2 linked regions of the Leptothrix cholodnii SP-6 genome follow. The protein of the gene in region 1 interacts with the protein of each later gene in a pairwise test. Links are inferred from orthologs where the notes say so. Each region holds a gene or a part of one and is shown on either strand. Other genes may lie near its edges.

Evidence for each region.
Region 2: the proteins of nth (region 1) and aceE interact in binary tests that used the Escherichia coli proteins (3 or more experiments, as listed by UniProt). The link is inferred for Leptothrix cholodnii SP-6 from one-to-one orthologs.

The regions. Positions count from the first base shown.
Region 1 is NC_010524.1:2,915,443-2,918,595, reverse strand. Bases 186-3,123 are described here. They hold nth (endonuclease III), read right to left. Parts: upstream 2,005-3,123; coding sequence 1,366-2,004; downstream 186-1,365. Other genes in these bases: LCHO_RS13275 (YchJ family protein), read right to left, coding at 2,723-3,123; LCHO_RS13280 (hypothetical protein), read left to right, coding at 2,201-2,722; LCHO_RS13290 (cobalamin-binding protein), read left to right, coding at 546-1,355; panD (aspartate 1-decarboxylase), read left to right, coding at 186-528. Also shown: LCHO_RS13300 (histidine phosphatase family protein), read left to right, coding at 1-122; more of panD, read left to right, coding at 133-185; more of LCHO_RS13275, read right to left, coding at 3,124-3,151. UniProt on the Escherichia coli protein: DNA repair enzyme that has both DNA N-glycosylase activity and AP-lyase activity. The DNA N-glycosylase activity releases various damaged pyrimidines from DNA by cleaving the N-glycosidic bond, leaving an AP (apurinic/apyrimidinic) site.
Region 2 is NC_010524.1:1,751,679-1,755,137, reverse strand. The notes cover bases 18-3,261. They hold aceE (pyruvate dehydrogenase (acetyl-transferring), homodimeric type), read right to left. Parts: upstream 2,930-3,261; coding sequence 218-2,929; downstream 18-217. Other genes in these bases: LCHO_RS08200 (PAS domain S-box protein), read left to right, coding at 3,143-3,261; aceF (dihydrolipoyllysine-residue acetyltransferase), read right to left, coding at 18-197. Outside these bases: more of aceF, read right to left, coding at 1-17; more of LCHO_RS08200, read left to right, coding at 3,262-3,459. UniProt on the Escherichia coli protein: Component of the pyruvate dehydrogenase (PDH) complex, that catalyzes the overall conversion of pyruvate to acetyl-CoA and CO(2).

The sequences.
Region 1 (3,153 bases):
GCCACTGGCCCGCGCCGCTGTGTTACGGCGGCGCGGCGCACTGGTCGGCCGCCCGGGGGCTTCTGCGCATCGGTACCATGCTGCACCGCAGCGGCCGCAGTGCCGTACCCGTTTCAACCTGACCCGTCCGCCATGTTCCGCACCCTGCTCAAATCCAAGATCCACCGCGCCGTCGTCACCCACTGCGAGCTGCATTACGAGGGCTCCTGCGGCATCGACGAAGACCTGCTGGACGCCGCCAACCTGTGCGAGAACGAGCAGATCCACGTCTGGAACATCAACAACGGCGAGCGTTTCGTCACCTACGTGATCAAGGCGCCGCGGGGCAGCGGCATCATCTCGCTCAACGGCTCGGCGGCGCGGCGCGCCAGCGCGGGCGATCTGGTCATCATCGCGGCCTTCGCGCAGGTGCACGAGGAGCAGGTGCCCACGCATCAGCCCAAGCTGGTGTTCATGGACGAGGCCAACCGCATCAAGGAACTGCGCAGCGAGCCGCAGAACCCGCCGCAGACCTCGCCGCTGCGGTGACTGCGACGGCTTCGGCAATGGCGACGCCCGACCTCTACCCGCGCCGCATCGTCTGCCTGACCGAAGAGACCACCGAGATCCTCTACCTGCTGGGCGAGCAGGACCGCATCGTCGGCATCTCGGGTTACACCGTGCGCCCGCCGCGGGCGCGGCAGGAAAAACCCAAGGTCAGCGCCTTTCTCTCCGCCAAGATCGACAAGATCCTGGCGCTCGAACCCGACCTGGTGCTGGGTTTCTCGGACCTGCAGGCCGACATCGCCAGCCAGCTGATCCGCGCCGGCGTGCCGGTGCACGTGTTCAACCAGCGCGGCATCACCACCATCCTGCAGACCATCGCGATGGTCGGGGCGATGGTGGGCGCACATCAGCGCACCGCCGCCTTGCTGGCCGAACTGCAGTCTGGGCTGGATGCGGTGGCCGCAGGCGCCGCCACGCTGCCGCGCCGGCCGCGGGTCTATTTCGAGGAGTGGATGGACCCGCTGATCAGCGGCATCGGCTGGGTCAGCGAGCTGATCGTGCTGGCCGGTGGCGAGGAGTGTTTCCCCGAGCTGGCCGGCCAGTCGCTGGGCAAGAACCGCATCATTGCCGACCCGCTGGAAGTGGTGCGGCGTGCGCCCGACCTGATCCTGGGCTCGTGGTGCGGGCGCAAGTTCCGGCCCGACCAGGTCATCGCCCGGCCGGGTTGGCAGGACGTGCCGGCGGTGCGCAACGGCCAGGTCTTCGAGATCAAGTCGAGCGAGATCCTGCAGCCCGGCCCGGCCGCGCTGACCGACGGCGTGCGCCAGATCGCCGCGCGCATCCAGGCCTGGGCAGCGCTGCAGGGCTGAGTTTTTTCGCTCAGGGCGCGGCTGTCTTGGGCTCGAAATCGCAGCAGTCGGCCACGCTGCACAGCCAGCACTGCGGCTTGCGCGCCTGGCAGACGTAGCGGCCGTGCAGGATCAGCCAGTGGTGGGCCTCGACCTTGAACTCGTCGGGCACACGTTCGAGCAACTGCATCTCGACTTCATGCGGTGTCCTGCCCGGGGCCAGCCCGGTGCGGTTGCCGACGCGAAAGACGTGCGTGTCGACCGCGCAGGTCGGCTCGCCGAAGGCCACGTTGAGCACCACGTTGGCGGTCTTGCGGCCCACGCCGGGCAGGGCTTCGAGCGCCTCGCGGCTGTGCGGCACCTGGCCGCCGTGCCGGGCCAGCAGGAGGCGGCAGGTCTCGACCAGGTTCTTCGCCTTGTTGCGGTACAGGCCGATGGTCTTGATGTGCTCGGCCACCCGCTCCTCGCCCAGCGCGAGCAGCTTGGCCGGCGTGTTGGCCACCGGGAACAGCCGCCGCGTGGCCTTGTTGACGCTGACATCGGTGGCCTGCGCCGACAGCAGCACCGCCGCGAGCAACTCGAACACCGAGCTGTATTCTAGTTCGGACGCTGGCATCGGGTTGGCGGCCCGCAAGGTGCTGAAAAAGCGCTGGATCTGGTCGGCTTGCATGGGCGGCAGTCTAGGCGGGATGTGCCCCCGGACTGCGGGGCGCCCTGTGCCCAGGGGATGGAACGGCCGCAAGCGGCCCAGCAGAATCCCTGAGAAACATTTGATTACGCGCTGACATACTGCCCCTATAACGTGCACAGTTCACGGGGCGATGAGCAAGATCATGCATCCACGATATTTTTCTGCTTCGAACCGCTTGGCCGGAACTGTCGCGTCTGTCGAACGCCCACGCGCGGTGGCCGTGTCGGGCCTGGCGCTGCTGATGGTGGCCGCGGGTGTGGCGGCGCTGGCTGGCAGCTGGGTCTTGCCGGCTGCCGATCTGGCGATCTGGCAGGTCCGTCTGGTCGGCCTGGCCAGCCTGTTGGTCGTGGTCGGACTGGGGCTCTGGCACCGCATGAACTGGGCCCGTTGCGCGGCCATCGGCATGTTCGCCTACGTCATCTACGCCCAGTTGAACGGCCGCTGGCTGCAGTCGGAGGTGCTGGGTCTGTTCATCGACAGCCTGCGCGGTGTGCATGATGCGGGCGCCGCTCCGCTGGCGAGCCTCGGCGACGGGCTGCCGCCGGCCAGCGCGTCTGCGGCCGGCCTGGGGCTGGCCTTGTGCGTGGCACTGGGCTGGTTCATCACGCACCTGTTGTCGGCACCGGTGCGCGCGGAGTTCCTGCCGCCGGTGGCAGCACCGATCAAGCCGAACAAGCGCGTCAAGGTCTCGACCTGATCAGCGCGGCGCCTGTTGCGGGTTCGCGCCCATCTCGTCGACGTAATACCAGCGGCCGTTCTCGCGCACGAAGCGGCTGATCTCGTGCAGCCGGTGGGCGCGCCCGCCGAGCTTGCTGCGGGCGATGAACTCGACCGTGGCGTGGTCGGCATCCTGTTGTCGATGGTGGCGCACGTCCAGGCCGAGCCAGCGCAGGCCGCTCTCGTTGGGGGCGAGGCTGGCCGGTCGCGTGTCCGGATGCCAGGTGGCGAGCAGGTAGTCGAGCCGATCGAGCACGTAGGCGCTGTAGCGCGAGCGCATCAGCGATTCCGCGTCCGGTGCCTGCAGGTGCAGCGCGCCCGCGTGATAGCGGCCGCAGCAGGCCGACAAGGTCTGGCCCGAGCCGCAAGGGCAGGGCGTTGCGGCGGGGGTGGGGGGCAGGTTCTTCATGG
Region 2 (3,459 bases), 1.2 Mb from region 1 along the record:
TTGTCGCCCAGGGCGACCTTGAGGTCCTTGACCACGCCGGCGTGCGAGCTGGGGATCTCCATCGAGGCCTTGTCGCTCTCGACGGTGAGCAGGCTCTGCTCGGCCTTGACGGTGTCACCCGGCTTGACCAGCAGTTCGATGATCGCGACGTCCTTGAAATCCCCGATGTCGGGGACCTTCACTTCAATCAATGCCATGTTGTTGTCTCCGGAACGGCTCAGGCGTACAGCGGGTTGATCTTGTCGGCCTTGATGCCGTACTTGGCGATCGCCTCGGCCACCACGGTGGTCGGCACGGCGCCTTCGTCGGCCAGCGCGCGCAGGGCGGCCACGACGATGTAATGGCGGTTGATCTCGAAGTGCTCGCGCAGCTTGCTGCGGAAGTCACTGCGGCCGAAGCCGTCGGTGCCCAGCACCTTGAAGCTGCGCCCGCGCGGGATGAAGGCGCGGATCTGGTCGGCGTAGTTCTTCATGTAGTCGGTCGAAGCCACGACCGGGCCGATGTGCGGCTGCAGCTGTTGCGCCACGAACGGCACCTTGGGGGTGGCGGTCGGGTGCAGCAGGTTGAAGCGCTCGGCGTCCTGGCCGTCGCGGGCCAGTTCGTTGAAGCTCGGGCAGCTCCAGACGTTGGCAGCCACGCCCCAGTCCTGCGCCAGCAGCTGCCGGGCGAACTGCGACTCGCGCAGGATCGTGCCCGAGCCCAGCAGGTTGACGCGCGGTGCGCCGGCTGCGCCCTGGCCTTCTTCGAGCAGGTACATGCCCTTGATGATCTGCTCCTCGGTGCCCGCCTTCAGGCCGGGCATCGGGTAGTTCTCGTTGAGCAGGGTCAGGTAGTAGAAGACGTTTTCCTGCTTCTCGACCATGCGCTTCAAACCGTGCTGCATGATCACGCCGACCTCGTGCGCGAAGGTCGGGTCGTAGCTGATGCAGTTCGGGATCGTGCCGGCCAGGATGTGGCTATGGCCGTCCTCGTGCTGCAGGCCTTCGCCGTTGAGCGTGGTGCGCCCCGACGTGCCGCCGAGCAGGAAGCCGCGCGCCTGCATGTCGCCGGCCGCCCAGGCCAGGTCGCCGATGCGCTGGAAGCCGAACATCGAGTAGTACACGTAGAACGGGATCATGATCCGGTTGCTCGTACTGTACGAGGTGGCCGCGGCGATCCAGCTGCTCATGCCGCCGGCTTCGTTGATGCCTTCCTGCAGGATCTGGCCGGCCTTGTCCTCGCGGTAGTACATCACCTGGTCCTTGTCGACCGGGGTGTAGTTCTGACCAGCGGGGTTGTAGATGCCGACCTGGCGGAACAGGCCTTCCATGCCGAAGGTGCGGGCCTCGTCGACCAGGATCGGCACCACGCGCGGGCCGATCGCCTGGTCACGCAGCAGCTGCGTCAGGAAGCGCACGTAGGCCTGGGTGGTGGAGATCTCGCGGCCTTCGGCGGTCGGCTCGAGCACGGCCTTGAAGGTTTCCAGCGACGGCACGGTGAAGCTCTCGTCGGCCTTGGCGCGGCGCTTGGGCAGGTAGCCGCCCAGGGCCTTGCGGCGCTCGTGCAGGTAGCGCATTTCCGGCGTGTCGTCGGCCGGCTTGTAGAACGGCAGCTTGGGCAGCTCGCTGTCGGGGATGGGGATGTTGAAGCGGTCGCGGAAGGCCTTGATGTCCTCGTCGATCAGCTTCTTGGTCTGGTGGACGGTGTTCTTGCCCTCGCCGACCTTGCCCATGCCGAAGCCCTTGACGGTCTTGATCAGCAGCACCGTCGGCTGGCCCTTGTGGTTGACCGCCTTGTGGTACGCCGCGTAGACCTTCTGCGGATCGTGGCCACCGCGCTTGAGGTTCCAGATGTCGTCGTCGGACATCTTGGCCACCATCTCCAGCGTGCGCGGGTCGCGACCGAAGAAGTGCTTGCGCACGTAGGCGCCGTCGTTGGCCTTGAAGGACTGGTAGTCGCCGTCGAGCGTCTCCATCATCAGCTTGCGCAGCGCGCCGTCCTTGTCGCGCGCCAGCAGCGCGTCCCAGCCCGAACCCCACAGCAGCTTGATGACGTTCCAGCCCGAGCCGCGGAACTCGCCTTCGAGCTCCTGGACGATCTTGCTGTTGCCGCGCACCGGGCCGTCCAGGCGCTGCAGGTTGCAGTTGATGACGAAGATCAGGTTGTCGAGGTTCTCGCGTGCGGCCAGGCCGATCGCGCCGAGCGATTCGGGTTCGTCCATCTCGCCGTCGCCGCAGAAGACCCAGACCTTGCGGTTCTCGGTGTTGGCGATGCCGCGCGCGTGCAGGTACTTCAGGAAACGCGCCTGGTAGATCGCCATCAAGGGGCCCAGGCCCATCGAGACGGTCGGGAACTGCCAGAACTCGGGCATCAGCTTCGGGTGCGGGTAGCTCGACAGGCCCTTGCCGTCGACTTCCTGGCGGAAGTTGAGCAGCTGCTCTTCGGTCAGGCGGCCTTCCATGTAGGCGCGGGCGTAGACACCGGGCGACACGTGGCCCTGGATGTAGAGGCAGTCGCCGCCGTGGTTCTCGTTCTCGGCGTGCCAGAAGTGGTTGAAGCCGGCGCCGAACATGTGCGCCAGCGACGCGAACGAGCCGATGTGGCCGCCCAGGTCGCCACCGTCCTCGGGGTTGTGGCGGTTCGCCTTGACCACCATCGCCATCGCGTTCCAGCGCATGTAGGCGCGCAGGCGCTCCTCGATCTCGATGTTGCCGGGGCAACGCTCTTCCTGGTCGGTCGGGATGGTGTTGACGTAGGCCGTGTTGGCCGAGAACGGCACGTCGATGCCGGCCTGGCGGGCCTGGTCGATCAGCTGCTCGAGCAGGAAGTGGGCGCGCTCACCCCCCTCGGCACCGATGACGGCGGACAGTGCGTCCATCCATTCGCGGGTTTCCTGGGTGTCGGGATCGTTGGTTGCCGCTGCGGGCTGGTTCTGGGGCACTGCAGACATGGTGTCTCCTGGAGCTGCTTGTCACGGACCCGCTACGCGCGGGATCGCCACCCCTTCCGGGGCGTGGCCGCGCAGTGTTGCACAACCCGATTCAAATTTCAAATCGTGCGCATCACTTTCATAATATGAAATTACAAAGAACGATCGTGCGTCCCGACGGGGTCGCACGGCACGTCCGCAGAGCGTCGCGCAGTCGCCACGGATAATCCATCCATGGATACCAGTTCTCAGACAAAACGCTTGCACCAAGCGGCTCGCAGCCGACCCCAGCGGCTGTTCTGGACGTGGTGGCGACGCCTGTCACCGTCACGTCAGGATCGCGTGGCTACTTTGGCGCCGCTGCTGTCGGTGCTGCTGTTCCTGGCCGCGATCGTCGCGGCGTTCTGGTACTTGCGCAATGAGGAAGTCGAGCGGGAAGTCGAGTCGGTCAAGCGCGACGCCGAACTGGTGCAGCAGCAGATCCGCCTGCGCCTGATCGAGAACCAGGAACAGCTGGTGCGCATCGCGCGCGAGGTCATGACACGCGCCAC